2 regions of the Paenibacillus sp. JGP012 genome follow, and region 2 is predicted to be linked to the other one. Evidence: a T-box and tRNA genes for the amino acid it is inferred to sense, from the RefSeq annotation. Region 2 holds a T-box; the other holds one or more tRNA genes.
The links. The T-box of region 2 lies ahead of HNR77_RS08360 (valine--tRNA ligase). A T-box ahead of a tRNA ligase gene usually reads a tRNA of that ligase, here a tRNA-Val.

Region 1: it has a tRNA-Val gene. The T-box ahead of HNR77_RS08360 (valine--tRNA ligase) is inferred to sense a tRNA for this amino acid. The anticodon was not compared.

The regions. Positions count from the first base shown of each region.
Region 1 is NZ_JACHKG010000034.1:16,244-24,157, forward strand. It holds gene HNR77_RS25835 (CotH kinase family protein) at 27-1,733, opposite strand; gene HNR77_RS25840 (M1 family metallopeptidase) at 1,886-4,108, opposite strand; tRNA gene HNR77_RS25845 (tRNA-Val) at 4,323-4,395, opposite strand; gene HNR77_RS25850 (hypothetical protein) at 4,540-4,815, shown strand; gene HNR77_RS25855 (GNAT family N-acetyltransferase) at 5,122-5,565, shown strand; gene HNR77_RS25860 (DUF3892 domain-containing protein) at 5,715-5,951, shown strand; gene HNR77_RS25865 (helix-turn-helix domain-containing protein) at 6,074-6,355, opposite strand; gene HNR77_RS25870 (hypothetical protein) at 6,339-6,566, opposite strand; gene HNR77_RS25875 (DUF3889 domain-containing protein) at 6,720-7,049, opposite strand; gene HNR77_RS25880 (hypothetical protein) at 7,107-7,409, opposite strand; gene HNR77_RS25885 (manganese catalase family protein) at 7,714-7,914, shown strand, end outside.
Region 2 is NZ_JACHKG010000005.1:24,537-32,450, forward strand. It holds gene HNR77_RS08355 (bifunctional folylpolyglutamate synthase/dihydrofolate synthase) at 1-1,065, opposite strand, end outside; gene HNR77_RS08360 (valine--tRNA ligase) at 1,154-3,817, opposite strand; T-box leader at 3,899-4,182, opposite strand; gene HNR77_RS08365 (LysM peptidoglycan-binding domain-containing protein) at 4,348-5,892, opposite strand; gene HNR77_RS08370 (RluA family pseudouridine synthase) at 6,094-7,014, opposite strand; gene hemL (glutamate-1-semialdehyde 2,1-aminomutase) at 7,011-7,914, opposite strand, start outside.

The DNA of each region.
Region 1 (7,914 bases), on a different contig from region 2:
ACATTACATAGCGGTGATAGAAGAACCTATTTTGTTGTATCCGATTGCTCCGCTTTTTTAGTTTCCTGGTTGCCTGAATTGCGCTCGAAGCCTTGCCGTGGGCCTCCACCATTCATCCCTTTTCCCTTATTAAGATCATCTCCCAGCTTCGTCAGGTCGACAGAAGAGGCATCAATGAGCGTATTCGTGCTCGCTTTTTGTCCCTCCGTAGTGGAAGGAATCGTTCCGTCAAGTTGTCCCTGAATACTTTCCGCACGCAGCGTGCCCAATTTGGTCAATTCGGCAACAGCTGCTTTATACTTGTCGTATGTGACAAACGCTGTAGGATCATTTTTAACATAATCGGTAATCAGATTGTTCAGCGTCTGTACCTTTTGCTCAAACTTCCCGTCTGCGAAATAACCGTCTATAATTTCCTGCAAATATTCATGGTACTTCGCTTTGTACTCAGGCACCTCCAGCAGTTTACTTAATATAGGGCGTTCTTCCATCGTCACACCGGACAGTGGTGTATCAATCGCAAGATTGACCACATCAGATGCGGAACCTGCCATGAATCCACCAAAAGCCATATTATAGTCCCACGGCAGCATACTGAGCTGTCCATTATTCTCATACAAATAATAGTTATGACCCATATTGGAAGTATAGCTATCCATATTCACAACCACGGTATGCGCTGCAAAATATTTCAGCACAGCATCCACATCCACAGCTTTTTCAAGATTAGTGCCTGCATTCAAGTTTTTAAGGGCCTCAATGACACGTTGTTCATCTTCTTCCGTTGTTTTGGTCTCAGCATTGTCAAAAATGCCAGAATAACTGGAAACTTTATCATCCGTATAAACTAAGGATACGCCGTTCGTGCCGCCATTCATTCCACCGCCTCTGCCGAATCCGCGACCACCCTCTCCGCGATTGTTGGCGGTCTGGGAGTTGGCATTGCTCGTACTGTTATCTGTATCACTTGGTGGTTCCATGCCTTCAGGGGGCTGAAAATCTCCCATCCCTGCAGTGTCACCTTCTGCTGGCGGGTTACCCATTCCCATTGGATTCCCCATTCCGCCCGCTCCCATATTGCCATCGTTATTGGGTTTATAGATCTCGCCTTCACCATTTTTCGCCCGTGCCAGATAACCGCTGTCTATATCTTCAACCGCCAGATATAAACCCCATGCCTTTCCGTTTACGTTGATATTGGCAAAAGCAAACAAAGGTGCGTCAACGCCAATATAACTCATGATGTCGTAGCTAAGATATTCTTTCATATAACTGGCGTCGGAGATCATATTATTTACAACCATTTTGTCGAGTCCATTCCACGTCTGACCTTTAACATATTCATCAAACTTGATTTTGAAACTATACCGATCCGTTGTATCGTCTCCTGCCACTTGTCTCAAACTCGAGTTCCCTTTGGCTCGAATGCCCACATTTTCAATCGTTGTTCCGTTAATCGTTACATTGGCTTTGATATAGTTTTCCTCTGCTGCTGTGTCCAGCATTTCTTGCCAAGCAGTCTCATCCACATCAATGGAGAAGGACATCACCTCCGTTTTATTAAAGCTTTGTGCATAAGACGTAGTTTGGGCATTACTTTCACTCGTTTGTTTTTCTGTATTTACAGCTGTTTGTGTTGTCGCCGTTGTCTCCGCTTCATTGCTGCAAGCTGATAACAGCATCGAGGCAATCACCGTTCCTGCCATGACGTTTCTCCATTTGTTGTTCATCATCCTTTTTCCCACCTTACATCTCTTTTTTAATTCTGCTAGGGAGAAGTTTAAGGGAGAAACCTTAAATGGAACTGAACAGACAAAAAGAGCCGCCTTTTAGAGCAACTCTTCATAAACATTTCTTTTTTGCTTCTGCTTTTTGGTAAAATGCACTATTCCACTTTTTTGCTGGTTTTCAATTTACCGTTGCCATCCAGCTCATAGAATTGATAAAGATCATTAGAGAGAGTTAGAGATTCCAGAATCTTCTCCATAAAGGACGCTGATGCATTGGCGCTGAGATGATCGCCATTCCAATAGTAATGAAGCATGAGACGATTCTGATTATATGGATGTTTAATGACATATGCTCCCGAATGTCCAGATGCGTTCATCGCATCTTTCCAGGCCAAACCGATACCATTTGCCCGAACATTAATGTTTTTTTTCAAAGCCTGCACAATACCATTCGATTTCGCATTACCAACAAGAATGAGGTTACTGCTGCCAATCTCGCGTTTCAGCTTCTGCTTCAACTCTTTTCGATCCCGAACTACATCGTATTTCAAGTCAAATACATCAAAAATTTGAATTAACTGGCTGGTCGCTTGTTCCTGTTGTTTCGCTGCTGCTTTGCTCACCTGATCTCCAAGTACAATGGTTAATGGCTCACCTCGAAAGGACTTTTCCATTAAACGAATCATCACTTCATAAGGCAGATTTGGAATGTTGTTCACCACCGCCTCATACTGCGGCTGATAGGCATCATGCATATAGGCTGCAAGTTCCTTCTCGGACATTTGATACTCCTGCTTTAGCTCAAAATCAGGCTGAAGCAGCGCTTTTTCCATGTCTTGACGCTGTTCTTTGCCAAGCACATCCTCAATGGTACTGAGTAATCCATCGATTGTAGCGTTTTGGTAGACAAAGCGATGAAAGTATTCCTTCATAAACGCATCAAATTTTTGTTCACCAACCGAGCGGTATAATTGATAAATGGCCTGACGTCCCTTTTGGTAAAATACATAATCAGCCATTTCCCCCGCTGCTTCATTCGTTGAGGCAATGGGCAGATCAATAGGGGACGGGTCGAGCTGAATGGACCTGAACCCTCCCAGCTTGTTGCCCTGCTTTTCTAAAAAATACACCATAGAAAAGTCGGCAAAACCTTCATCCAGAAAGGATTCCGTTTCTGAATCGTTCCCTATTAAAGCATGGAACCACTGGTGCGCAATCTCATGCACAAATGTCGAATCATCTTCAGGTAATGCGTCTGCAGAACGCTGCGGCATCTGTATTAATCTTGAGTATTCTACACCAAAACCATCCACATAAGTTTCGATGACACGAAATTCGGGATACGGATATTTACCATATTTCTCACTGTAAAACGCGATGACTTTAAATGCATAATCAATGTATTTGTCCACTGCAGCTTTTTTGGCAGGGTCATCACCCGAATAAAAATATTCCACGGTAAGACCATTCCGCGTCTCACGTTCTACTTTTAAGTTGGGATCAGCGAAAAAAACAAATTCTCTCGTGTTCGCGGCGCTCGCTGTAACCACTTTCCGCCCTTGTTCAGCACTGTCTTTGGTAGTGATATCTCCCGGCATGACGACCTGATATGTCTCAGGTACATTGAACTCAACATCGAAATCGGACGATGTATAGAAATCACTCTCGAATGAAGTGCTATACGGCATCTTATTCCATTGATGTGTAGTCTCGTCATACACAGACATCACCGGAAACCAGTGTGCTCCATTGATCTGATCCTTGTAGTACGATATTCGTTGCATGCCATAAGGAATGTCGAGCCGATAATCCACCTGGAAGGTAATAGACTGACCCGGTTGCAAAGGCGTTTTCAATTGCACACGTAATGCTTGATTTTTGTGATCGAAAAGAAGCTTCTCCCCCTGCTGAGACACTTTGACAATATCTATACCGCCCAAGAAAGCTGACGCTTTCTTCTCCGGGTGTTCTTTGGCTATTTGCTCATTCTGGCTTGTATACATGATCGTTTGTGTTGCTTTGGATCGATTAGCATCTGCATAGGTATGCATAACCAGCTCTTGAAGTGTATCTTTGCTTGTATTTCGATACGTTACAATCTGGTTTCCCGTTATGGTCATGTCTTTTTCGTCCAGTCGTGCTTTGATCTGATACTGAATCGGGGATTGATCTTGAGACATCGCTTGTGAGCGCATACGAGAAGCCTGTTGCATCTGGAACGCTTTTTGTGTTGTCCCGGCACTGGCATGCAAGCTGGACCAATTCGAAGAGGCAGCATAAGTGGTATGGACGAACGGAGATGCTGCTAATGTAAGGGCAATTGTGCTTAGCATCACCTTTTTAATGGTATTTGTTGGTTTAGTTTTTGGAACGTGCATGTTCTCTCTCCTTTTGCTATATGTTGTATACATACAACGATAAGAGATCAACCTTACGTTGAATTTAGGTTTGATTTAAATTTTGTTTAAAAAAAGACTTCTTTGCCTAATCCGGTCCCCAATCGTTCCCCAACTCTCCCAAAACATCATTTCAATATATCTATCTAGGTATGGAAAAAGAAAAAAAGCCTTGCTCCGCAAGGCTTTTCATGTATGATCTGTAGTGGGCTCGAACCACTGACCCCTACCCTGTCAAGATAGTGCTCTCCCAGCTGAGCTAACAGATCGTGTATATTAGGTTTCATTCAATGAAGTAACAATATCATACCAAGTAAACGTGTTCATTGTCAATCATTAATTTGGTTATAATTTGCCTGAATTGGAGCACAATAATGGAAAGTATAATCATTTACAGAAGGCAGGTGAACTCTATGAAATATTTCGTTTCGAATCATGGTATAGCCCGTACAAAATGTCAATCACAGCACAGGTTATTTCGAGGTCTCACCTGTGCCGCTACATATGTGCTTCTTCTCTCTTCCTTGATTGGCTGCACATTGCAAAAGGACGAACATACCGTGAAATTCCAGCAGCTGCATCAGCCGAATGAACAGAGCGAATCACTGCCCGTGTGGATGGATGTGTATTCCAATTCCGTTGTACATGAGGTCTATTCTCCCCAAGGAAACACCGAATTTCTGCCATAACAGTGAAGGGTTCAATATGGGCACACGTTAACCTGAAGCAGCATAAACAATCGCTCTTTGAAATTAACCTTGTGCTCTCATTCCTCTTCATCCCACTTCCGAGAGTAGGCTTTCTTGGTCACATAATATAACAATCCAATCATACCCGCTGACATCAGCAATGTAATTGTCATAATAGCCGCCATTCCCATGATTCATCCTCCCCCAAAGTCCCAATATGTACCAGACTTAACTATACAGGAAAAGCATTTTTTTGTATAATGCAGTCTGAACTTGTGCGCATGGAGCAGAAAGAAGGAATTGAATTTGGCAGCGGAGATTAGTTATGTAACGACAGAAGAAGAACTGAAGCAGGCACTTGGAATTCGCCGTCAGGTTTTTGTCATGGAGCAGCAAGTGCCCGAAGAACTTGAAATCGATCAATACGATGTGATCAGTCCTGATGTTCATCATGTATTGCTTCACACCGATGGTCAGGCTGTTGCCACAGGTCGTCTGATCTATTACAGCAAGGATACCGCCAAAATGCAGCGCATTGCTGTACTGGAATCTTACCGTTCATTCGGGTACGGGCGTGTGCTTCTGTTAGCGATGGAGGAGCTTGCCCGTGAGCTTGGATTAACCTATTCGCTGCTGGATGCCCAGTGTCAGGCGCAAAAATTTTACGATAAACTCGGGTATGAAGTGATTTCTGAGGAACCTTTTTATGATGCCGATATTCTGCACGTTCGTATGAGAAAAAGTCTGTAGTCTCGCAGCAAAACTCAACATCACAGGCACTACATAGAGATAGCACAGCTATTCTCGAAATGTTGCAAAACATGCATATTTCTCGCCAGTTCGGACAGGATAACAGTGTAACCTATTCCCATTTGGTCATAGAAGGAGAGTGTGACATGATGGATCAGACAACACGCGAGACGTTCACAGCAGTGCAGAAAAATGGTGACGGTGACTTAACCGCTTTCCAAACCTCAACAGGCCGTGTCCTGGACTATCAGCAAGCGCTGAACGAGGTGAAGGCCGGAGCTATTGCTGGTGTCAATGTGTTCAAAGGCAAGGACGGAGAGATGTACATTCGCGGCGATGCCGACGGTGATCCGACGAACAACCTGGACCAGCTTCCGACTTTCTAACAGAAACAACTCATTCCACATACAGCGCCAATCCTTAAGGGTTGGCGTTTTTGCTGTGTCATTGATGTCCGTTATGTCCTGGCAGCATCTTATGCCATCTATCTCTTCGCCTCAATCGCCGATTAGTATTCGGTAAAATATTTCACCGCACTGCCGGCTGGCTGGGCTTTTCGCACAGGCCCTGGTTCCTGCTCCCATGCCTGCAAAATCTGGATGTTATCCAACGAGGAAGGGTTCCCCCATGCGATGTAACCTTTCCGTTCAAGCTCCAGCAGCGACTCCCGAATCTGGGCACGACTGCGGCCTGTCTTGTTCTCCAGTTCATCCATTCGTGGAATTCGCCGCTGCTGTCCTGCATAGTTAACGATGATTCGCAAAATCTTCCGCTCAAAGTCGTTCAGCATGCTTCAACTCTCCCTTCCGATTCTGTTCGGTTACAGGACGCCATGCCAGAATGTTTTGCTCCAGAAACGTCCGGGGTGCACCCTCTTTGCCTTCCGCTGCCCGAATCCTCCCGCCGCGCATACTGTTAATTCGAATCTGCCTCTGTGTAATCTGTCCCGCACGATCCATATACACAAGCTCCACCATCTGGCCAACATATTTTCCTAGCATGATCATCCCTCCAACAAGAACATTTGTTTGTATTCATTATTATATGCGAACATAAGTTCTTTATTCAATAACAAAAAAAGGAATTTAACAAAATAAAAAAACCAGACTTGCTCTGTAAGAAACAGGCATCTGGTTCTTCATTCCTCCAAGCGATTAGCGGCGATCTGATTCGGAAAATTGTACTTTTTTCAACTGCTGCGTATTCGGATTGAAATCCACATGCACATATACAGCAAATTGCTTGCCGTCCTTGGCACGGACCCACAGCTTGAACTGCTCTCTGGACTCACTGGCGCTTAGGGACGAACGGCCAATATGTTTGTAATCCAGAATGTCTACATTGTACTTGGTTTGAGTCTCCTTCACCGCGATAATTCCCCACTTCGCATAATCGGGGATCGTGTCCCCGGTTGCGGAAACGGTTGTTGTGATGCCTGCCAAGCCAAGCATAAGTGTTAATATCGTGATTACCAGCACTCTCATGCGTTTCACTCCCTGGGAACAATGTGTTGCTGATATCGTACCCTGTTGCATTGCATTTTACACCCACATTCGAAATATCCAGACTGCCGGCCACAGCCAATACGGTACAATCCGCATCAACTGAGCCAACTCGCCCATTCCATCGTTATAACGAAAACTCATCCCCCAATCCCTAGGGAGAAAACGCTGCTGTGCTTGGGACTCTTCGGCGGGCTCCAGCCCATACTTTTGCATAAGTATTTGCCTTGTCTGTTCATCCACTAGCGTCTCATTCAACACGTCACTTGCCGTCACCTGCACACTGCTTATGCACATTAAAATCATCATCAAACCTATGATACGTAACCATCCGAATCTCATATGTACTTCTTCCTTTCTGCCTTGATTCCATTGCCAAACACTTGCGCTTACGGATATTAAATAACTTGTCTGATTGTACATAAATATTGCGAATATGGAAATACCAAACCAAGAGTAGTTAACGCCTGCTGCCGATCCGAAAAGTAATCTGAATGCAAGTTAATCACACGTTGCTTTAGACCCATTTCAATACTTATCTATTTAATAAAACCATTAACCGTGTAATGGATTTGACTGACTGATCAAGCTGAACCAAAGTGCACCCGAGTCTTCTTCACCCCATATTTGAGGAGGTTATATCTGCATGTTCAAACGTCTGGATGAGATTCTGATTGAGATTCCCAACGTCGAAAAGCCTGATCCCAACGCAGCTGCGGCTGTACAGGAATTGCTTGGTGGTAAATTCGGAGAGATGTCCACCCTGAACAACTACCTCTATCAGTCCTTTAATTTTCGCTCCAAGGAAAAATTGAAACCCTTCTACGACCTCGTGATGAGCATCACG
Region 2 (7,914 bases):
CATACCCATCATCAAAATTAACTTTTTTTGGGGATATACGTCGATAATGCTCTTCGCTAATGATTCCGCCCCTTCAGGATTATGAGCTCCATCCAGCACAATCAAGGGATTGCCGCTGATTTGCTCAAATCTGCCTGCCCAGAAGGCATTCTCGAAGCCAAGCTTAATATCGTCTTCATCCAGCATGAACGCCATATACTGCCGAAGCACCTCAAGAGCCATAAATGCAGCCGCAGCATTGTCACACTGATATACACCTTGCATTCGAATGTGAATCTGCATATCACGGAATGGTCCCGTAAACTGGAAGCTTTGTCCTTCCTTGCTGCTCTCCAGCCTGCGGTAAGAGAACTGATCCCCTGCCAAATACACCGTAGATCGCAGCTGCTGCGCTCTCTCTTGAATTACCTTGACAGCCTCAGGCTGTGAGACACAGGTCACGACGGGAACACCCGGCTTGATGATGCCCGCTTTTTCATATGCAATCTGCTCGATGGTATCTCCAAGCACATCCGTATGATCCATACCGATGTTGGTAATCACGGATACAACAGGCGTAACAATGTTCGTTACGTCCATCCTTCCCCCCAGCCCAGTCTCCCATACTACAATATCAGGGTAACACTCTTCCGCATAGTACAGCAGTGCCAGAGCTGTGGATACTTCGAACATCGTCGGTGAACCTAGCGGTGTGGAGGCCATCTCCACTACAAGCGGACGCAAGCGATTCGACAGTTTCAGCAGAACCTCTTCTGGGATGTCCTCACCGTTGTATTGAAAGCGATTAGTAAACTTGGTGATATAAGGCGACGTAAATGTACCCACGTCATATCCCGCCTGCAGCAGCACTGACGTCAAAAAAGCGCAAGTCGAACCTTTGCCGTTCGTTCCCGCGACATGAATGAATTTGAGTCGTTGATGCGGATTGCCAAGCTGTACCATCAGGCTCTCAATTCGTTCGAGCCCAGGCCGGATGCCAAAAGGAATAAGGCCATTGATCCAGTCCACGGCCTCGTCATACGTTCGTAAAGGAGTTGCTGTATCTCTCGCGTTTAATTCCGTCATCTGATTCACCTTCGGTTCCCTGTTTGATTAATGATTGAAAAAAGCAGCCGGATGGCGCAAGCAAGCACTCCATCCGACCCTTTGGATATTACCCTTTCAGCTCTTTAATCCGTGCAATGACTTTATCCCGTTTATCGGAATAATCTGCTTGTTTGGCACGTTCCTCCTCGATCACCTTAGCCGGAGCCTTGGCTACGAAGCCTTCATTTGCCAGTTTTTTCTCTACACGGAGCACTTCACTTTCGAGGTTCTGCAGTTCCTTCTCCAGTCTGGCCACTTCCTGCTCAATATCAATCAGACCCGCCAGCGGCAAATACAGTTCTGCTCCTGTAATGATTGCGGTCATCGCTTTATCCGGAGAACTCAGATCCAGTCCGCTCTCAAATTCGGAAGTGTTACAGAATCGCTTGATATAATGGCTGTTGCGCTCAATGATGCTCGATGTTTCATCATTATTCGCTTTAACCATCAATTCAATTTTTTTGCTCATAGGTACGTTCACTTCTGCACGAATATTCCGGACAGCGCGAATCGTATCCATCAGCAGGTTCATCTCGGCAACAGCTCCCGGATTCTCCAGTGCAGGGTCATATACCGGCCATGAAGCAAGTGTAATTGTTTCCCCTTCATGAGGCAGATGCTGCCAGATTTCTTCCGAGATATACGGCATGAACGGATGAATCAGGCGCATCGTCTGATCCAGCACATAAGCCAGCACCGATTGTGTTTTCTTCTTCGCCACCGGATCTTCTCCGTAGAAGGACAGCTTGGCGAATTCGATGTACCAGTCACACAGATCATCCCAGATGAAGTTGTACAGGACGCGGCCTGTTTCCCCAAACTCGTATGCATCGATTAGACGCGTAATATCGCGGGAAGTTTCGTTCAGGCGATGCAAAATCCAATAATCCGCTGTTCCGAGCTCGCCGCTGATATCACGATCTTCGAAAGTAAATCCTTCCAGATTCATCAGCGCGAAGCGAGAAGCGTTCCAGATTTTGTTGGCAAAGTTACGTGCCTGTTCAACCCGCTCCCAGCGGAAACGCAAGTCCTGTCCAGGTGTGCTGCTGGTCGAGATCATGTAACGCATCGCATCTGCACCATACTTCTCGATGACATCCAGCGGGTCTACACCGTTCCCCAGAGATTTGGACATTTTTCGTCCATCGGCATCACGTACAAGACCGTGCATCAACACATCCTTGAACGGAATCTCATCCGTGAATTCCAAAGCCGTGAAAATCATACGAGCTACCCAGAAATAGATGATGTCATATCCGGTAACAAGTACGTTGGTTGGATAATAACGCTTGAGGTCTTCCGTATTTTCAGGCCAGCCCAATGTGGAAAACGGCCACAGCGCAGAGCTGAACCATGTATCCAGAACATCTTCATCCTGCTTCAGCTTTCGTCCTGCATACTCAGGCAGCGTTGTTGGATCTTCGGCCAATACAATCACTTCGCCAGTCTCTTCATCGTACCAGGCCGGAATGCGGTGTCCCCACCACAGTTGACGGGAAATACACCAGTCCCGAACGTTCTCGATCCAGTTCAGGTATGTTTTCTCAAAACGATCCGGTACAAAGTTAACACCTTCGCCGCTTTGCTGTTTCTTGATTGCTCTCTCCGCAAGTGGTTTCATCTCCACGAACCATTGTGTGGAAAGGTACGGCTCAACTACAGCTCCGGTACGCTCACTGTGCCCTACCTGATGCATATGATCTTCGATGTTGATCAGTACACCCTGTTCTTTGAGATCTGCAACGATCTGCTTGCGGCATTCACTGCGATCCAGTCCCTGATATTTGCCTGCTTCGGCGTTCATCGTGCCGCTTTCGTCCATGACTGTAATCTGAGGCAGGTCATGACGCAAACCTACTTCAAAGTCGTTCGGATCATGTGCCGGTGTAATCTTAACCGCACCGCTACCGAACTCTTTGTCTACATAGTCATCCGCAATCACCGGAATCTCGCGCCCGAGGATCGGCAGCACAAGCGTTTTGCCAATCATGTCTGCATAGCGCTCATCCTTAGGGTGAACAGCAACAGCGGTATCACCAAGCATCGTCTCCGGACGAGTCGTTGCCACGGTAATGTGACCACTTCCGTCACTGAGGGGATAACGCAGGTGGTAGAGATGTCCTTGAACTTCTTTATATTCAACTTCAATGTCCGAAAGTGCCGTACGGTTTACCGGGTCCCAGTTAATAATGCGTTTACCGCGATAAATGAGACCTTTCTCGTATAACTGTACGAAGACTTTGCGAACAGCTTTGGACAGACCTTCATCCAGCGTGAAGCGTTCACGTGAATAATCCAGCGAAAGCCCCATTTTACCCCATTGCTGTCGAATGGTTGTGGCATACTGGTCTTTCCAGTCCCATACTTTCTCCAGAAACTTCTCGCGTCCCAGGTCATAACGTGTCAAACCCTCTTCACGAAGCTTCTGCTCCACCTTCGTTTGAGTAGCAATCCCCGCATGGTCAGAGCCCGGCAGCCACAGAGCGTCGTAACCCTGCATGCGCTTCGTACGAATGAGGATATCCTGCAGTGTGAAGTCGAGTGCATGCCCGATATGAAGCATACCCGTTACGTTCGGGGGTGGGATTACGATCGTGTACGGCTCAGCATCCTTGCGTTTGCCCGCTTGAAAATAACCACGCTCCGTCCATGCGGAGTACCATTTGTCTTCTGCCGCTTTCGGATCATATGTGGTTGGCATTTCTGTTGTTGCTTTTTTTTGTTCAGACATGTGTCATTCCTCCGTTACTTCATCATCATGGCTCCTAAAATCATCATTAGGGCCAAAAAAAACAAAAAAACCTTTCATCCATCAAAGGACGAAAGGTTAGCTTTCGCGGTACCACCTTTGTTTCACGCAGACAGCAGGACAAACAAATCATCCTCTGATTCAGGCGTGACACTTCAAGCAGATAACGGCTGCGACCGGCCCATCCTACTTCCGAGGTTAAAAACCATAAATAGCTTGCACCTCAAGTGCTCAAACAGGCAACTCCCGGGCGACTTCGATCAGTTGGCTCCTGCGGAATCTCACAGCGCATCGATCCCACTCTCTGAAAGGTCATACTGTCTACTACTCCCGATCCACGTCATTATTCAAAAAAACCTAAACACATCATACCTTGCTCATGCACGATAGTCAACCTGGCAGCAGCGGAACCTGAATGCAGAGAAAAGAAATCATTATAAAACATACAAAACCCGCAATCCCTTGCAAAGGATTACGGGCGTTCTAGCTGCTAATATCGGCGGCAAGTAGATTCAAGGTATATACAGGATTTGCCCTTCTTCCACAACCTGTTCGGTCAAACGATTATAGAGCTGCAGCTCTCGGGTACTAAGTTGATAACGATCAGCAATAGCGTCAAGTGTATCCTCACGCTGTACAATGCAGAGCTTCACTTTGCGGAACGGATTCTGATCTACAATGGTGCCGAGGAACAGGTTTTTCCACTCAACCTCTTCGGTCTGGCTCTCATCTTCAGAAACCACTCCAGCAGGAGCCTCTTCCGTACGCTCTCCATCAGCTTCGCGAGCACTGCGGCCAGACGAGGCTAACAGTGAGGAAATACCCACTCCTTCTTCAGATCTTGTTGACGATTCTTTTTTACTGCCAAAAGCAACCTTCAGTTCCGGCTTGTCTTCCGCCTCGGCGATTGGTTCAGGAATAGATTCTTCATTCTGCAGCAAAGCCTCTTCTTCGGCGGTTTCCGGTACAATCCGCTCCACTTCTACGTTAACTGCTTCAGAAGAGGCAAAAACACCCTGCCAGTTCTCTGTCTGCACCTGAGCTGGAGCACTGCCAGCATCCTGCTCTCCTTGCTGACTGCCTGACCTTGCTTCCTCAAAGTGCCATACCTCGGGCGCATGCGCCTCCAATGGTTTCCGTTCCTCTTCTGAACGGGGCAGCACAGCAGATTCCGTACTGGATGACGTTGCATTCTCTAAACTGCTTCCAACTGAAGGTTCAGACCAGGCTGCCGTGGCTTCGCCTTCAATCGGAAGCAGCGGTTCAGATTCAGGATACGAAGCAAGTCTGTCTGCTGTCTCCGCCAGGAATGACGAAATTGGCGTAGGGGTTTCGTCGTTTTGATCAGCTGCCGGACTCCAATCAGACTGTAACCGTTCTTCCTGATTCGGTTCTGTCTGTACTCTCAAGGACAAATCAGCGGATTCAGGGGAACCGTACGCAGCAAGCTCTGCCGCATTCGCCAGCTCTTCGTCCTCCCCCCGCTGAACCTGCACCTGCTGTTCATAAGCTTGATCCGTTCTGCCAAGCTGCTGGTACTGCTCTAACGAATCGTATTGCCCCGGTTGCTCGTACTGCTCCGATTGTTCTGATACCTCGGTCTGTCCGAGCTCGTCTGCCCGGCTGTCCGGCTGAGCTTCAGGCGAATGCACCACTGTGAATTCATCTGCTGTCCACACCTGCGGCTCCTCTACCGGAAAACCTTCAATGCCTCGCAGAGACAATACTCCCGTGATGTTCAAGCTTCGGCTGGACAACAGATCCACATCAAAATTTTCAATCTCGATGGAAATATCTTCAATGGATCTAACCCTGTTAAGCGGGACCGTAATTTCAACAGGAATAAAATGCTTTAATTCCTCCGATTCTTCGCTTCCCCCCCGGTACGCTCCTGTAAGCAGCAGATGCCCCCGCAAGGTGGCATGGTCGTCCTGTCCAATGACCTGAATGCGTGGATACAGCTCAATTTCCTCCAGTTCCTCAATGGCAGGCACTCCCTCAGACAAATGAACGCGCTCATAAATATCGAACCGCAAACCATAAGGTTGATTCAACAAAGGTGGCGTCCTCCTTTCGGCATATGTTCACCATGATCCTTCTCATGGGACTGATCCATGGTCCAATCCTTCGTTACCCATCTATATGCCTTAAATGGGATGGGCATGCCACCTTTTGTGAAAAGCCTGCTCAGATTTCAATCCTCATTTCATGATGAGAGTTTAAGTGAACGTTGAAAACAAAAAAAACGGACCCTTTACTCAGGTCCGCTCTCCGCGCGTGTTGCTTTCCTTGGCAGCCAAATGTTCAAAATCCGCTGGCCACGGGTCTTGTACTTCAATTAATGCCCCCGTTAAAGGATGATTAAAGCTCAGCTTTTCACCATGCAGTGCCTGCCTGCCAATAACATCCGAACGCCCTCCGTACAGTTTGTCCCCTACAAGCGGATGTCCGACATAACTAAGATGCACACGGATTTGATGTGTACGTCCCGTCTCCAACTTCAAGCGTACGAGTGTTGCTCTCTCCCATACATGTACAATGCTTACATGAGTAACAGCATTCTGGCCTCCATCGGAAACACGTCTGCGCTGCTTATGATGCCTGTCCTTGCCGATGGGCGCATCAATTGTGCGAAGTTCAGGGGAAACGTGGCCGTCAGCGATGGCAACATACTGGCGATCAATGGTTTTACGACGCATCGCTTCGTCCAGTATGGCGAGTGCAAATGCATTTTTGGCATATAAAACAGGGCCTGTCGTATCTTCATCCAAACGATGAACATGACGTACACTCGTTTCAATGCCGTTCATCTCGTAATATGAGGCTACAGCATGATCCAGTGTAATGGCCTGATCCTCACGGGTTCCATCCGGGTGAAGCTTCATGCCAGCCGGTTTATGCACAACGAGACAGAAATCATCCTCGTACAATACATTCAGATCAGCCCAGCGCGGCTCCACACCCAGCGGCTGAACAGCAAAAAGGGCCAGCCGAAGCCGGTCCCCTGCTAGCTGTATGCCCTGCTCTGCCTTGAGCTGGCGAAGCAGCTTCTCCGGGAATTGAAGCTCGGACAGAAGCCACTGGTCGGCGGCAGCCTGCCTGTCTTCTTTTCCAGTGACCGCCTTGCCCGGCATCAGCTCAAGCCATTGTCCGCGGCGTTTCCAGCTTTTGATGCTCATAATGATTGCAAAGCCTTGCGGTTCGCCTCAATGGTATCTTCGATATCCTGCTCTGTATGCACACCAGATACAAACATCCCCTCATACTGGGAAGGAGCAACACTGACGCCCTGATCGATCATGGCTGCAAAATAACGGCGGAACTGATCCAGGTTGCTTTCCTTCGCAATATCATAGTTTGTTACTGGAACAGCACTGAAAAATGGACATACCATTGAACCGACACGGTTAATCGTTACCGCAACGCCTGCTTCTGCTGCATTTTTCTCGAATCCGGCCTGCAAACGTGCAGACAACATTTCCAGACGATCGTATACTTCCGGTGTCAAAAGTTTCAACGTGGTATAACCCGCTGCCATCGCGAGCGGATTACCGCTTAATGTTCCGGCCTGATAGATCGGCCCGGTCGGTGCAATCTGCTCCATCAGATCCCTGCGTCCGCCATAAGCACCTACCGGAAGCCCGCCGCCAATCACTTTACCCAGACACGTCAGATCCGGTGTCACGCCGAATCGTCCTTGGGCGCAGTTCAAACCTACACGGAATCCGGTCATAACTTCGTCAAAGATCAGCAAACTGCCATACTCGGTAGTTACGCTGCGCAAGCCTTCCAGAAAACCGGCAGCCGGAGGTACTACACCCATATTCCCTGCAACTGGCTCCACGATTACAGCGGCAATCTCTTCTCCGAATCGTTCAAAAGCAAGGCGCACGGATTGCAGATCATTATAAGGAACCGTGATCGTATTCAGGGCTACTCCTTCTGGTACTCCAGGGCTGTCCGGCAATCCGAGTGTTGCCACACCCGATCCAGCCTTGATCAACAAGCTGTCAGCATGACCATGATAGGAGCCTTCAAATTTCAAAATTTTGCTGCGTCCGGTTACACCACGTGCCAGT